Regions from separate parts of the Bifidobacterium adolescentis ATCC 15703 genome, predicted to be linked through region 1. Evidence: riboswitches for the same ligand, from Rfam matches in the RefSeq annotation. Region 1 holds a riboswitch; each other region holds the start of a gene.
The links. A riboswitch is a leader RNA that binds a small molecule or an ion and turns the genes downstream of it on or off. The one in region 1 is predicted to bind thiamine pyrophosphate.
Positions count from the first base shown of each region.

Region 2: it holds a riboswitch for thiamine pyrophosphate, as region 1 does, so the genes downstream of both, BAD_RS06770 (class I SAM-dependent DNA methyltransferase) here and tenA (thiaminase II) in region 1, are expected to answer to the same signal.
Region 3: it holds a riboswitch for thiamine pyrophosphate, as region 1 does, so the genes downstream of both, thiS (sulfur carrier protein ThiS) here and tenA (thiaminase II) in region 1, are expected to answer to the same signal.
Region 4: it holds a riboswitch for thiamine pyrophosphate, as region 1 does, so the genes downstream of both, BAD_RS04685 (ECF transporter S component) here and tenA (thiaminase II) in region 1, are expected to answer to the same signal.

Region 1 covers NC_008618.1:1,190,245-1,194,006, forward strand. The annotation lists gene ppgK (polyphosphate--glucose phosphotransferase) at 22-789, opposite strand; gene BAD_RS05120 (glycosyltransferase family 2 protein) at 1,044-2,057, opposite strand; TPP riboswitch at 2,185-2,291, shown strand; gene tenA (thiaminase II) at 2,285-3,052, shown strand; gene BAD_RS05130 (YhbY family RNA-binding protein) at 3,153-3,458, opposite strand; gene BAD_RS05135 (energy-coupling factor transporter ATPase) at 3,540-3,762, opposite strand, start outside.
Region 2 covers NC_008618.1:1,591,410-1,595,171, reverse strand. The annotation lists gene BAD_RS06775 (hypothetical protein) at 1-430, opposite strand, end outside; gene BAD_RS06770 (class I SAM-dependent DNA methyltransferase) at 794-1,504, opposite strand; TPP riboswitch at 1,544-1,635, opposite strand; gene BAD_RS06765 (hypothetical protein) at 2,499-2,732, opposite strand; gene BAD_RS06760 (ParA family protein) at 2,732-3,319, opposite strand.
Region 3 covers NC_008618.1:125,274-129,035, reverse strand. The annotation lists gene BAD_RS00490 (MarR family winged helix-turn-helix transcriptional regulator) at 87-578, opposite strand; gene BAD_RS00485 (aldo/keto reductase) at 762-1,784, opposite strand; TPP riboswitch at 1,889-1,992, shown strand; gene thiS (sulfur carrier protein ThiS) at 2,221-2,415, shown strand; gene thiF (sulfur carrier protein ThiS adenylyltransferase ThiF) at 2,468-3,181, shown strand; gene BAD_RS00470 (thiazole synthase) at 3,332-3,762, shown strand, end outside.
Region 4 covers NC_008618.1:1,089,843-1,093,604, forward strand. The annotation lists gene BAD_RS04675 (aldo/keto reductase) at 1-170, shown strand, start outside; gene BAD_RS04680 (TenA family protein) at 304-1,005, opposite strand; gene BAD_RS04685 (ECF transporter S component) at 1,085-1,699, opposite strand; TPP riboswitch at 1,731-1,834, opposite strand; gene BAD_RS04690 (cysteine hydrolase) at 1,987-2,547, opposite strand; gene BAD_RS08630 (hypothetical protein) at 2,581-2,796, opposite strand; gene BAD_RS04695 (hypothetical protein) at 2,812-3,741, shown strand.

The DNA.
Region 1 (3,762 bases):
ACAACCTAATCGGTCAACACATCACTTCTGCTTGGTGCTCGCGTAGTATGCGGCGCCGATGATGCCGGCCTCGTTGTGCAGCTTGGCTGCGACGATCGGGGTCTTGATGTCGATGTACGGCAGGAACTTCTCGGAGACGCGGGACACGCCACCGCCGACGACGAACAGCTGCGGGTCGAAGTAGAACTCCATGAGGGAGTAGTACTTGGTCAGGCGCTTCGCCCACTTCTTGTAGCCCATGTCGAGCTTCTCGCGGATGGAGGATGCGGCGTACTTCTCCGCGTCGCCCTTGCCCTTGAGCAGTTCCAGATGGCCGAGCTCGGTGTTCGGAATGAGCTCGCCGTTGAAAATCAGCGCGGTGCCGATGCCGGTGCCCAGCGTGGTGGCGATGACGAGGCCATCCTGGCCCTTCGCGGCGCCGAACTGCTGCTCGGCAAGACCGGCGGCGTCAGCGTCGTTCACCACGGTGACCGGACGACCGCAAGCTTCGGAGAACACTTCGGTGACGTCCACGCCGACCCAGGACTGGTCCAGGTTGGCCATGTAGCCAAGCTTTTCGCCCACATGAATCGGAGCCGGGAAGGCGATGCCGACCGGAGCGGACTCCGGAACCTCGAAATGCTCGAGCTGCTGGCGAACGATTTCGCCGACGGCCTTCGGAGTGGACACCTCCGGGGTGAGGATCTTCAGACGCGGTTCGGCGAACTCGCCCTTCTCGAGGTTAACCGGGGCGGCCTTAATTCCGGAGCCACCAATGTCAACGCCGAATGCCTGTGCAGTCTCAATCATCTTCAACCTCTCTATCAAGGTATGTTATGGGTGTATTCGAACCGGTACGTGTTATGGTAACTCGCAACATGCCCAAAATCGCGCGCGACATGCACAAATGGTGAGAACGATTGCACAAATTGTAATACTTAACCGAGTAAATATTTCATCGCCTGTTTTGCAAACGATTCGTCCCACGTCGGTAGAGGCTCCGACGTGGGACGAATCGTCAATCGCGTGATCGCCGCGCGTTGGGAAACGCGTGGGCCACGGTGTTACTTCAGCGGCGGCATCGGCTGCCATTCCGGATCATGCAGCAGCTTGCGCGAATCCCACCATCCCTTGGCGATCTGAACGATGCCTGTCTTGAAATGCTCGCGGTCCACCATCGTCAGTCGAATCACTTCCTTGACCGCGGTCAGCGCCGTACCCAGGCCGAACAACAGCGGACGGTAATCGCCGTACGTCATGAAGTATCGGGCCATGTAGCCGCGGTTGCGCATGATGTGGTAGCGGTTCATGTCGGAAGTGGAGTTGAGCTGGCGCACGCCGGCGATGTCCCAATTGCCGATCTCGCGCGTACGGCGCAGCACCACGTCGGGCACGACGATCGGATTGGTGACCTTGCTGGCACGATAGCCGTACATCGTGTCGTCCCAATAGATGAAGAAACGCGGGTCGGGCAGACCGATCTTCTCGACGATGTTGCGGCGGAACAGGCCGCCTTCGAAGCACAACGTGTCCATCACGCGATAGCCAGCCGGGCCGAACGCAGCCGGTGCGATCGGGTTCGGAATGCCGAGCGGGACGATGAAATCGTACTGCCAGTAGAACGGACCGCCATCATAGTCGTAGCGGCTTCCCTGAATCACGTCGTGCCGATCGGTCCACTTGGCCAAGCGCTCGATGCCTTCCGGCATGACGGCGACGTCGTCGTCCATGACCCAGAACCATTCGGCACCCAGCTCGTACGCCTTCTTCACGCCTGCGGAGAAACCGCCCGCGCCTCCGAGGTTGTCGGTCTGCGGCGCGTAGACCACGCGGTTCTCGTTGCCGGACAGGTCGGCCACGGTGGTGCCCCACTGCGCGGTGAGCTTGGCGCTGAATTCTTCGACCATGCCATGGGTCTTGTCACTGTGCTCGTTGTCCACGACGATGATGCGCCACGGGGCGACGGTAAGCTTCTCGATGGATTCGAACAGGGTGGCGAGCAGCTGCTGGCGCTTGTAGGTCACCACGACGATAGCCAGCTTTTCGATGGGCTTCTTCGCAACTTGCTTTTCAGTCATACGTTCCATTCTTGCACCGGCCCTCAACCACACATCGGCCATGTTCGATATGGAGCCGAGCACGGGCATAATCCGCGACAAATATGGACAGAACCTTGCACGGCACGAACTTGTTTGCCATAATGAACCGCGTATGCAGGGGAATCCGTATGACGGATTGAGATGGGCGTGGACGTCCGAACCCTTTGAACCTGATGGTTGACACCAGCGTAGGGAGGCATGGCCATATGGCTGATGTGATTTCCGTAACCAATTCCGATTCCGCGTTCGACGCTTCGAAGGGCGTCACGCGAACCAATCTTCCCCCATTCGCGCAGCGGCTGCGCAAAGCCGCCGACCTCGTATGGGAGGAAGGCTACAAGCAGCCGTTCATCCGCGAACTGGGCGAAGGCACTCTGCCGCGCGAGAAGTTCGCGTTCTATCTGCTGCAGGATTTCCGTTATCTTAACGACTACGCCAGAGTGCATGCTTTGGGACTGGCCAAAACAGACGATCCTGAGATCATGGCGTTCATGCTCAACGTGCAGAACGGCGCGTTGAATGTGGAGTCGACCGTGCACCGCACGTATCTGGCCAGCTACGGCATCACCGACGAGCAGATGAACAACGTGCGCCAGTCGGCGTTCGCCCGCGCGTACACGTCGAACATCCTTTCCATCGCCTATGGCAAGGACATCCTCGACATTCTCGTGGCCGTGCTCCCCTGCGCCTGGGTGTATGCGGATTACGGATATCGTCTTGCCCATGAATTCGCAGACACGCTCGATGTGAACCAGTACAAGAGCTGGGTGGACATGTACAAGACCGACGAGTTCTGGCAGGGTTCGGCTTGGCTCATCGAGCATATCGAAAAACTCGCCGCCGAGGTGAGCGAGGAACGTAAGCAGGAGCTGGTCGATATTTTTGTGACCGGCGTTGAGAACGAGTACATGTTCTGGTCCAGCGCGTACGACATGCAGTACACGTGGAAGCCCGAATGGGATCAGGAGAGCTGATTCTCCGGCACGCTCTCTTCCGATTGTTTATTTCCATATGAAGCGGCCCGCCTTCCGATTGGTTTCGGAGGGCGGGCCGCTTCATATAACGTTCGGATCGCTATTCGCGCACGAGACGAATGTGCTCCACGTCGTCACGCTGGGAACGACGGTAGAGCACGAAACGGTTGCCGATGACCTGCACGAGTTCCGCGCCAAGCTGTTCGGCGAGACCTTCGCCGGCCTCCTTGGCGGTCAGACCGGAACCGTCGAGCACGGAGCATTTGATGAGCTCGCGCTTCTCGATGGTCTCGTCCGCCTGTTTGACGGCGTTTTCGCTCAGATCGTTCCTGCCGACCTGGATGAGCGGATTGAGTTTGGTGGCCAGGCCGCGCAGCTGCTTGACCTGCTTTTTGGTAAGTGCCATATGTGTTCCATTCCTATCTACAAATACCCGCTCAAGCCTAGCGTGAGGACGGTATTTGCCCATCCGCCCGCAACGCACCGGTCATAACAGCACGCCCGGCACGACCAGTGCGACGAGATAGACGAGCACCACGATCGCCACGGTCACGTCCATGCCGGTGACGCGCATGACACGCCAATGCGTGCGCGTCACACCTTCCTCATAGCAGCGCGCGTCCAAGGCGAGGCTCAGGTTGTCGGCGTGGCGGATGGCTGCGGCGAAGACCGGCACGACGACCGCCACCATCGCTTTGATGCGTACTACG
Region 2 (3,762 bases), 400 kb from region 1:
CGAGGTCGTTGAGGAGCATGTCGATTCGGTCAACGCCTCCACGGATGCTTTTGACGGTAATACGCAATTCGGGACCGTTCTTCTGCCGTTCTTTAGTAATGTCAAGACGACTAGATGGGTCTGCCACGCGTACTGCGCGCCACGCATTCCAGCCTTCCTTGCGGGCTTCGTTCTCTTTCTCCTGCGCCTTCTCCAAGGCACGTTCCCCATGTCTGACATCCCAGTCGACAGCTTTGCGCATGGTAAGCAACAAGTTGGTGCCGCGGTTCTGACGCACTGCGGCCAGACCCTTGCGGTCAAGACTCCGTGCGGCTCGTCGGCGAGCCTCTTTTTCCGCTGCAGAAAGCTCACGTGGCGCGACCGTTACCATGCCGGTCCGCTCCAGTTCATCCAACAACTCCCGCTCGACCTTTCCAAGACCTCTGCTCATGGCGTTCTCCGTCTCTAAGTGTTGTACATTTATTATCTACAACATATAGAAATATGTCAATAAGTGTCGCACGGAGAAGTGAAGCAACATTTATAGCAATGAAAACGATAAATGGAATAGACGGGAATAAAAGAGCATGACAACAATTGAACAATCTTCGCAAGTCTATTAGTCAGGATTGTTCGGGAACATCTAAGAACAATTGCCGGCATACTGAAATCGACGTAAAGAATCAGACGCCGATAATTTTTCTTATGTCAGATTCAAAGCACGCAACAGCCTTCATCGCCGTTCAAGCAACAGGATTATACGCCGTTTCGCGGTCGAATGTCCTATGCGTCGACCGCGAAACGGCGTATGGAATCACTTCTTAGCGACAATCGCTACATATCCGCCGGCATAGTAGCCATCGATAGGCTCCTCCACCATGCGGTTCGTGTAAACGGGATGAGCGACAAGCGTCTGCTTGTAACGTAGGTCATGCAATCCAAGTTCATCGGTCAGAACCTTACTTTTCTCTTCGGTTGTATGCCAGAGAGCGGCATGGACGAGTTCCAACGGGTATGGGCATTTAGGCGCCGTATCAACGGTTTCCGGGGAATCGTAGGTGTCAAGTTTTCCTGCCAGTAGATAGAGCAGACCATAGGCGCTTTCTTTCGGAACATCGAGCAGGACGAGGCTGCCACCTTTCTTCAACGCCTTGAGCACGTTTCCGTAAGCAACTTTCAAATCGGGAATATAGCTTGAAGATCCATTGAAGTAGATCACGTCATATGATTCCTCTGGTAGATCCGCCGTCTCTGCGGTGGCTATCTGCACATCCATGCCACGTTTGCGCGCAATGGCAGCCATATCCTCAGACGGTTCAATGCCCTCGGAAACAGTGATGCCATACTCGTCTTGCAGTGATTTCTCGAACAAACCGGATCCGCAACCAACTGATAGCATCCGTCCCCCGTCGGTTAAATCCAACGAAGCCTTGAGCAGCTTCAACTCGCTGAGGAAAACGTTCTCGTTAGTCATGAACCAGCTGTCATAGTCAGCAGCGTATCCATCGAATTTTGCATGTGCCATTTATCGGCCTCCCTTTCATCATTGTTAGCTAGGAGACCGGTAAACACGGTCTTGCTTCCCTACGCGAGCATTAACTCACAGGTTCAAAGGGTCCCAAAGGTCTCAGCGGAATCGCTCCCCTAGCGACTCCTAGTATAGCCATACGGGGACATACTTCGTTCCGTTGTCCAGAATCTATCAGGGATAACATCTGAATGTGTAAGCGTTCCGCGGCATATTCGCGTTAACCAAATTTACTGCATGCCATCAGAAATACGCAAAAATAGCATTAGCCGCAATTTTTAGGTCGATGGTCAAATACCATAACTGATCGGCCGTAAGAGGCACCTTCCGTTTTTGGAAGGAGAGAAACAGGTTTAGCGCAAGATGCTAAACCATCATTTATCACTATATATAGTTATTATATAGAATTTATATAAAATCAATATAGTTGATATATTGCTTTTATATAGTCCTTTTTGCGTGGACCCTGCACTGGAAAATCATTGCCGCCTATATCGTCACTCCCCTGTGTCAAAAAACGTCTGCCACTGCTTCTATAAATAAACGTCGCAATGATAAGGGGCAGCACTGGGGATAGCTATCCTCGTCTATCACGCCATGCCACGCCGCTTTCCATCCAGTCTCAACGGAGTCTTCCTTAGGGACCACTCCCCCGCCCACTATCAGTTTAAAGTAGATTCCATTCCAGCACCGCACTACACGTCAGACACAAATCATGGTGGTTATCCAACGCCATGTTCAATTACCAACGATGGATCCGAACTAATCCCGTCTGCCTCATTTGCGTTAGCGTACTACATGACACGATATGGTTCCTTATTCTCCGATGAGACGTCATCCGTTTGCGCATTTTTCATCAAGAGACAACAATGCTTAAATCCACATTGATATCCCAGCTAAGCGTATCGCATAAAAGAGCTAAAATATATAGGTCCTATATGAAATTCATATAGGACCTATATAATACTTATATAAAAATCATTGATTGGCGTCAGTCATCCTGCTTAAGTCTCAGTCGAACTCCATCCACGATGAGACGCGAGGCGCTGGTGCCAAGACGCGCAGCGCGTTCCTTAAGTTCCTTTTTTAGGTCGACAGGGATCATGAAACTCATCATGGTCTTATCATTGCCTTCGCTGTCGCCTTTGTGCTTGGTGTCCTGCAGGTCCATAAGTCTGCCGGTCGGCTCATCCGGCCTGTTCGCCCTGATTGGTTTAATCGCCATCAGTTGGTTGCCTCCTCGAGTTCCTTGTAGACGTCTTCGTAGCCATATAGGTTGCTGCCGAATGGCTGACCGTACACGTTGCCCAAGTCGGCCCTCTTAGGAATCACAGCGTCGAACACGCTGCTGTCCTTCTCCCTGAAGTATTCCTGCGCGCTTTTGAGCGCGATGGTGTGCGGCTCGGCACGGACTATCAACACTGCATATTGCTTGCCGACTTCCTCGAGATTGTCAGCCACTGCCGAAGTCTGCTGCAGGTCAATGCTGTTGGGACTGGTCGGTACGATCACGAAGTCCGAGACGGAGGTCGCTTCGTCGGTGATCTTGCCTGTCGGCGGGGTGTCAATGATGACGAGGCGCGGATCGTCGGGCTTCAGTCTGCGTAGGGTGGCGATGTTGGCGCTTTCCACCGAGAACGGCAGCGGCTTGCCGTTCTGCTCTGCATTCCAAGCCCATAGGCTCGCACTGGATTGCTCATCGGCATCGAGCACCACGACTTCGTGCCCTTTCCGTGCGGCAAGGGTGGCGAGGGCGATGGCCGTGGTGGTCTTGCCAACACCTCCCTTGATATTCACTACAGCCACAATCATGATGACCTCCATAGTTTTATATAATCATTATATAATATATCATAAATACTTATATAAGTCTTATATTAATCTTATATTTCGCTATAGACCTTCAGACAATCCTTTAAGCGTTGTATCGCAAATGCGAGCAACACTTATAGTGCCGTGTGAATGCCATCCAATCGTTCGGTAATACTTATGTGCCGTAGGGTCACACTAGATTCAGCGGACATCAGCAACCGTGTCTTAAATTAAGAAGAGGAGCAAGTCCTGGCATTTTGCGGATCAGTTTCCCGACTCGGCCATAGGAGACCTCATCGGACGCGCCAAACTTGCGCACCTCTCCCCTAGGCTTTTTTATGATTCATGTCAATTCTTATAGACGGAAGTCAAACAAAAGCATTAATGAATCACTGCCATCAGCGGATACGTTCCAATGAATGAAAACGGGAAATCGTTCCCTG
Region 3 (3,762 bases), 1.0 Mb from region 1:
TACGATTAGTTTTTGCGATTTTTCGCGGTTTTTGCGATTACTGGATTGCGATTACTTACACTGTGAATTATTTACAGCGTAAGATACTACGCGTCTTCCTGTGCGTTTCCTGAGAACGCGGCTTTGACCTCGTCCGCCGTGGGGCGCGGTTTGCCGGGCATGCACAGCGACATGTACGTGGTGAATTCCTCGGTGAGCTCAACGAATTCGCGCGCGCGTCGCTCCCCCATTTGCGAGAAGATCCAGCAGATCGCCTCGCGCATGCTTTCGCGCTGACGTTCGGCGCGCTCCCTGCCGGCTTCGGTAAGGTTCACGTGCACCACACGGCGATCGTCAGGGTCGGATTCGCGCGTGATCTGGCCTTTTTTCTCCAGTGCGGACAACAGTGCAGACACGCGTCCGGTGGTGGTTTTCATTGAAGAGGCGAGCTGCGATGGCGTCAGCGGGCCTTTCCTATAGAGTTCCTGCACGGCGAAGGGTTCGCCCTTCGCGCCTTTCACCATCTCCTGCTGCATGCGCGAGCGTTTGTCCCATGTGTTGGTCGCCAATTCGTGGAACAGTTCCTCTTCAAAGCCCACGCGGCACCTCCTTCCGTCGCAATCGCCGTCATAATATCTTACAGTGTAAACATTTTACAGTGTAAGTTATTCCCAGGGCGATTTTGCAGCGAGCAAGCTACAGAAGGCACGAAAAAGGCCGCGGCCCGAATCGCGATTATTGTGCGGAATCGGGCGCGGCCAATCGTACGTATTGCGCGGAATTCAGCCGCGACGGGCGTCGACGGAGGCGTTCAGCATCGCCAGCTCATCCTGCGTGAGCGTCAGTTCGGTGGCGGCGAAGGAATCGTTGATTTCCTGCGGATTGCGGGCGCTGGGGATGGTGAACAACCGCTCGTAGCGGCTCAGTTCCCAGGCGAGCACCACGCGCTGGTAGGAGCAGCCGTGGTTGCCGGCGACCGTGCGGAACGGGTCGTACGCGCGCTGGTCGAACGCGTCGAGGAAGCCGCCGAGGGGGCTCCAGCACACGAACGCGAGTCCAAGTTCCGCGCAGTGCTCCATCGTATGCTCAGGGTCGGGGTGCGAGGGCGAGAACTGGTTCTGCACGGCGATCAGCTTGTCGCCGAGAATCTCGCGGGCGATGTCGATCTGCGCGTTGTCCACGCGGGAAATGCCCGCGTACCGGATCACGCCCTCGTTAAGCAGCTGCTTCAGCGCGCCGACCTGGTCCTCATAAGCCACTTCCGGGTCCGGTCCGTGCGAATACAACAGGTCGAGCGTATCGACGCCCAAGTGCAGCGCGGATTCCTTGGCGTCACGAATCATGGTTTCGGGGCGCGAATCCGCCATCCACCCGTATTGACTGCCCGCCGCCTGCAAATGCTGGCGTTCCCCGCCAGGCCGACGACTGCAGCCCTCGGAATCCCGCCCCTGAGTGTCCGATTCTGGCGAATCGGACACAGGAGCAACAAAAGCGGGGATCTCCATGGTGCGTCGATAGCCAGTTTTCGTGGCGACCAGCACTTCATCTCGGGGGCCATTCCACGAAGCGAGCGCATCACGCACCAACTTTTCGCCGTACCCCAAATCTTTCGCAGTGCCAGTGCCAGGCTCGCTCGGCAGATAATACGACCAAGCCGTATCCAAATAGCGAACACCCGCGTCCAAACCGGCATGAATCGTACGAATCGCAGTATCGCGATCCGGACGCCCCTCAATCGCCAAAGCCATCGTTCCCATGCCGAGCCGAGGAATCGTAAATCCTGCCAACTCACCGTTCATCATCATCTTCCCCTTCCTTGCAAGCACGCAGCCGATTCGCACATGTTCACATCAAGACTAACCCAACGTGAACCGGCGCACGCTTGTCGGGCGCCTGCGCGAAGATAAAGGCACAACCGAACGGGAGCCGAAAGGCTGAGAGGGAGCTCATACAGCTTCGACCGAGGACTTGATGCGGGTAATGCCGCCGTAAGGAGACGGGTTGTTCGCGCCGCAAGGCGTATCTCATCTTCCGTTCGCGATAACCGAATATCGCGTGATTAGGGTCACGGAGGGGCGCACCACCTCATAGGGTACGGTTCCTTCGGCGACCCTTTTTTCGTACCAACCGTGAATGTCCGATTCACCGGAAGCAGACGCTCGGAAGCCCACAAAGCAGTTCTGAACGTCCGTTTCGGCGGGAACGGCACTCGTGGGGCCTGACATACAGAAGGGAACCGAAATGATCATCAACGGCAAGGAAGAGGACGTCGCCACGCCGATCACCGTGGCCGAACTAGTGGAGCAGCGCGGTCTGCGCGCCGACCGCGTGGCCGTGGAGCTCAACGGCGAGATCGTGCCGCGCGCCCAGCGTGCGCAGACGCAGCTCAAGGGCACCGACACGTTGGAAATCGTCACGTTCGTGCAGGGCGGCTGAGCACAGCAGCGAAACAAACCATACGAACGGAAACGAGAATACGAGAACAACCATGACTTTTGAACCATCCGCATCGCAGGCGCAGATCGACGCCCGCCAGCACGCTTTCGACAACCAGCCCGACCCGGCCACCTTGGTCAGCCGCGAGGAGATCCGCGCAGCCCTGCTCGACCGTCACACGGCCGCCACACAGGACAAGCTCGACGCGGCGCACGTGGCCATCTGCGGCTGCGGCGGCCTCGGCTCCACCATCGCGGTGGCGCTGACCCGCATCGGCGTCGGCCACCTGCACTTGATCGACTTCGACCGCGTGGATATGACGAACCTGAATCGCCAGCAGTATTTCCTGAAGGACCTCGGCCAGTACAAGACGGAGGCGCTGCGCAGCAATCTGCGCCAAATCAACCCGTTCACGGACATCACCATCGACACCGTCAAGGTGACCGACGAGAACGTGCCGACGCTGTTCGAAAACGAGGACATCATCTGCGAGGCGTTCGACGTGCCGGAAAACAAGACGATGCTCGTCAACGCGGTGCTGGAGAATCTGCCGGGCAAGAAGCTCGTCAGCGCGTCCGGCATGGCCGGCTTCCGCAGCTCCAACCTGGTGAGCACGCGTCGCGTTTCGAAGAACTTCTACTTCTGTGGCGATGGCGAGACGGCTCCGGTACCGGGTGCCGGCCTGATGGCGCCGCGCGTGGGCGTGGTCGCCTGCCACGAAGCGAACATGATCACGCGACTGATCCTCGGCGAGGAAGACGCCTGACGCACTGCTACGTTACTCCACTGCCGTAATCGAAATTTTTATTGCGATTACAAACGCACGTTGCACACAACACAACAGCGACGCAACGGCAACACAACAGCAGCACAGCAATCGCAACAACAACAAACACCCCAACGAAAGGAACCGACGATGAGCACCGAAAACACCATCACCACCGCAGCCGCCGACGTCGCGGCCGCACCGAACGCCACGCTCGACGAGCTGGTCGGCACCACCACGAACACGGCGATCCTGCCGGAGCCGGACGCTCATGCGTACGACGAGATCGCCACCGGCGACGCCGACCCGCTGATCCTCGGCGGGCACAAGTTCACGAGCCGTTTCATCCTCGGTTCCGGCCGTTACGACCTGAACCTCATCAAGGCGACCATCGAGAACGCGGGCACGCAGATCGTCACCATGGCGCTGCGCCGCTGCCGCACCACCGAAAACAACCTGCTCGACTACATTCCGAAGGGCATCACCATGCTGCCGAACACGTCCGGCGCACGCAATGCAGAGGAAGCGGTGCGTATTGCCCGTCTCGCGCGCGAAGTGTGCCAGACGGACTTCGTGAAGGT
Region 4 (3,762 bases), 100 kb from region 1:
GACAGACGCTCGCCGAAATGTCGCTGGCTTGGCTGCTGCACGACGGCATGGTGGCTTCGGTGCTGGTCGGAGCGTCCCGTCCACAGCAGCTGATCGACAACATCGGTGCGCTTAGAAACACTTCGTTCAGCGACGAGGAGCTCCGGCGTATCGACAAGATTTCACTGTAGCCGGGCCGCCCCCGCGCGGCAGCCGCGCACGAGGAAGCCGGGCTCCGGACGGAACCGCAACAAATGAGCCGGGCGCGTACGACATCGATCGTACGCGCCCGGCTCATGGCTTATGCGGTCGTGGATCGCAGGCTCACTCCTGCGGGTAGGAGTCGTCGAAGAAGCGGCGCTCCAGATGCACGATGGTGCGGAACACTTCGGCTTCCGGACCATCGATGGAGCAGTATTCGTTGACCAGGGAGATGAGGTCGCCGACCCACTTGCGGAAGTGCGCGCCTTCATGCAGGTCGACCCAGCCCTTGTGCGCCGGCACCTGCTGGATGACGTCGGCGTCGACGGTGCGCTTGGCCCATGCGAGGTACAGCCATTCCATGCAGCAGATCGCGGTGATCAGTTCCGGCCAGCTCTTGTCGGACAGGCTGTCGAGGTATGCGCCGTACTCCTTGTTGGCCGGGGTCGGTTCGGTCGCGTCGTATTCCTCCTGGCTGACGTGATAGGCCTCGAGGAAGTGCTCGAAGTAGGTGGCCTCGTTGTCGGCGAACCACTGCGATTGCGCCGCGAGCATGTCCTTGGTCTCCTGACGTGGGGCGAGTTTGATGAGACGCGCCATCATGCCGTTGTTATAGAACTTGAAATCCTGGATCAGGTACGCCTTGAGGATGGATTCCGGCAAGGTGTCGTCAAGCAGCTCGCTGACGAAACGCGAGTTGATGGCGTCGTACCAGTCCTCGGTGTTGAGCATGTACATGAGGTCGGCGACGGAGCCGGCTTCCGCGCCCAGCCAGGCGTAGTCTCCACTGGCGGGTTTCGTTGCTTCTGGAACGTGGTTGGTCATGATTTTCTCTTTTCTTGGATACGCCGGCGGACGGCCGGCATGTTTTCTGTGTTTGTTGTTGGATTGTGAGTTGCGTGGTTCAGGCCACGACGTCGGCCTTGCCTGATTCGAAGCGGTCGAGCACACCGGTTTTGGCGAGCGCCTTCTGTACGAACCACATGAGCGCTCCGCCGAATACGGCTCCGGAGATGACGCAGCAGACGGTGAACACAACGCCTTGCAGTGTCGACCAGCCGGCGGTGACGACCCACTCGTACAGGCCATTGGATAGGCCGGTCAACGCGCCGGCCAGGGTCACGGTGAGCAGGTTCCACTTGCGGTATGCGAAGACCGCGAAGCCGATTTCGGCGCCGAGTCCTTGGGCCATGCCGATCAGCAGTGCGTGCGTCACGCCGAATGGATTGCCCAGCAGCGTTTCGATGACCGCGGCGATGGTTTCGCCGAAGAAGGCCGCGCCGGGCTTGCGGATGATGATGGCCACGAGCGGGCCGGCGAACAGCCACATGAAATGGAAGAGTCCGCCCAGTCCCGGGGTGAGGCTGTCGAACAGGGCGGTCGGGACGGCGTAGATGAAGTCCCAGGCCCAGAAGATCACGCCGGATGCGACGGCAACAATCGCGGCCACGACGATGTCGACCACACGCCATTTGACGTTGGGTTTGCGAACTGCGGAAGACTGGTTTTCTTCAGTCATAAAGGTATGTGCCTTTCTCTTATGCAAAGGCACGGGAAGTAGAGAGACGTCCGTGCGCCGGCATTATCCGGTATACGTTCATACGGTTGAAGCGGTCGCTTCCTCTCAGCCATAATGGCCCCCGTGTCCGCAAGCGATATTACATGGTTCGGCGCGTTTCCAGGCTGGTATTCCACATGTCGGCCAAAAGTCTCGTGAAATGGAAAAATGGGTTCCGTGTTTTCCCGAAAGTCCTGGGCCTTCGGAAAAACACGGAACCCATCGATATGCGGGAAAGCCGCTGTCGGCTATGCCAGGATCGACGCCGTGTCGGTTACCGTGATCAGCGGTTCGAACAAGCGCATCGTGTTGAGCGCCAGTTCCTGGTTCTCCGGGGTGCTGCCGGCGCAGGCGTCGGCCGGAACGCGCACGGCCACGCCGTTATCGGCCGCGGCGAGCACGGTGGTGAGCACGCAGCAGTCGGTGGCCACGCCGCAGACCGTGATTTTCTTGGCTCCGCCGATCGCGTCGATCAGCTGTTGTCCCCATTTGCCGAATGTGGTGCGGTCCACCACCTGATGGCCTTCGGCGAGGGCGGCGGTCTCGTCGGTCAGGTCGTACATCGGGTCGTCCGGCGGTACCAGGAACTGCGGCCAGTCCTTGAAGTAGTCGACCCAGGCGTCCTTTGGCGGAATCGGCGCGACGTAGCGCGTGTAGACCACGCGGTCGCCGAACGCCTTGGCCAGTTTTGCGAACGCTTCGTTGGTGTCGTAGTAGGTTCCGTCGGCGCAGGCCCAAGCGGACCATTCGCTTTCGGCGAATACTTTCTGACGGTCGATGACGACCAGCCACTCATCTTCAGCGATCATCGTATGTTCCTTCCTGTGCGATCGCGCCGTTCGTCACTTGGCTTCGATGGCATCCGCCGTTTCGGATGCCGGCAGGTCGGCCTCCTGCTTGGCGATGTCTCCACGCTGGAACGCCAACGCGCCGAACAGGCCGACAAGCAGCGCCACGATCACGCCGAGGTTGGCGGATGCCCAGCTGCCGTCCTTGCCGCCGATCAGGAAGAGGAGGTAGCCCTGCCAGGTCAGCCAGTTCGCGGCGGTGTTGACCACGAGGCCCCATACGGCGTGGATACCCCCCAAGAGATGAAAAGCGCGCCATGGCTCGAAGGCACCCTGTTCATCGATATGACCACCAAACGAATCGTCTGGGCCGAAGAAAGCGAAGGCTGCTACCTTCCCCGGCTCATCAACGCCCTGATCGAACTGACATGGCCAGGATGGACCGCAATCTGGTCCCCCGAAGACACACGCGGCACATTACGCGCCACCGGAGCCGACACAGACATCATCTACACCGATCATTCGTTCAAAGACCTCGGCGACTTCGACGCCGCATCGGATATGGCCCCATGGACCATATCCAACGAAACCGACGCATTCTCCTGCACAACAGAAAACAACAAAACAATCACTTGGGGAAACTACATCGACCTCGAAAACATAGCCCTACTCGGCCCCAACAAAATGCATACGCTCGTCAACAAAGTCATCCAAGGCTGCAACGAAGGCAAACCCTGGCAATGGAACCTCCAAACACACAACAAACAACCCGAAAAAGGCATCCACATCGACTACATAAACAAAACAATAAAATGGTGGTCCATCTACGAAGACGACTGGGCCATCAACCCATTCAACGCACTATGGCCCGGATGGACGCTACATTCAAAAGGCGACAACTACGAATGGCACGAAAACATCACCGGATATAAGATGCGCGACTGGAAACAAAACGTCGCACAATGCAAAAACTCACTCACACAAACCATCAAACAAGGCATAAGAACCAACCCCATCGAACGACTGACAGGAGCGCTCGCAAAACAGGGAGTTGACATGCGGATTCGTCCCGCCACGTTCCAATTCGTCCCTTCAAGAATGGAGCAACCGCCGGAACGCATCTTCGCGTATCTGGACCGCTTGGAGTCGGACGAGCCTCTGTCACCGGCGCGTTTCATCAACAGAGATGGCGAAATCATCCCGGCGTGCCAGTAGACGCGCCTCTATGCACGGCCA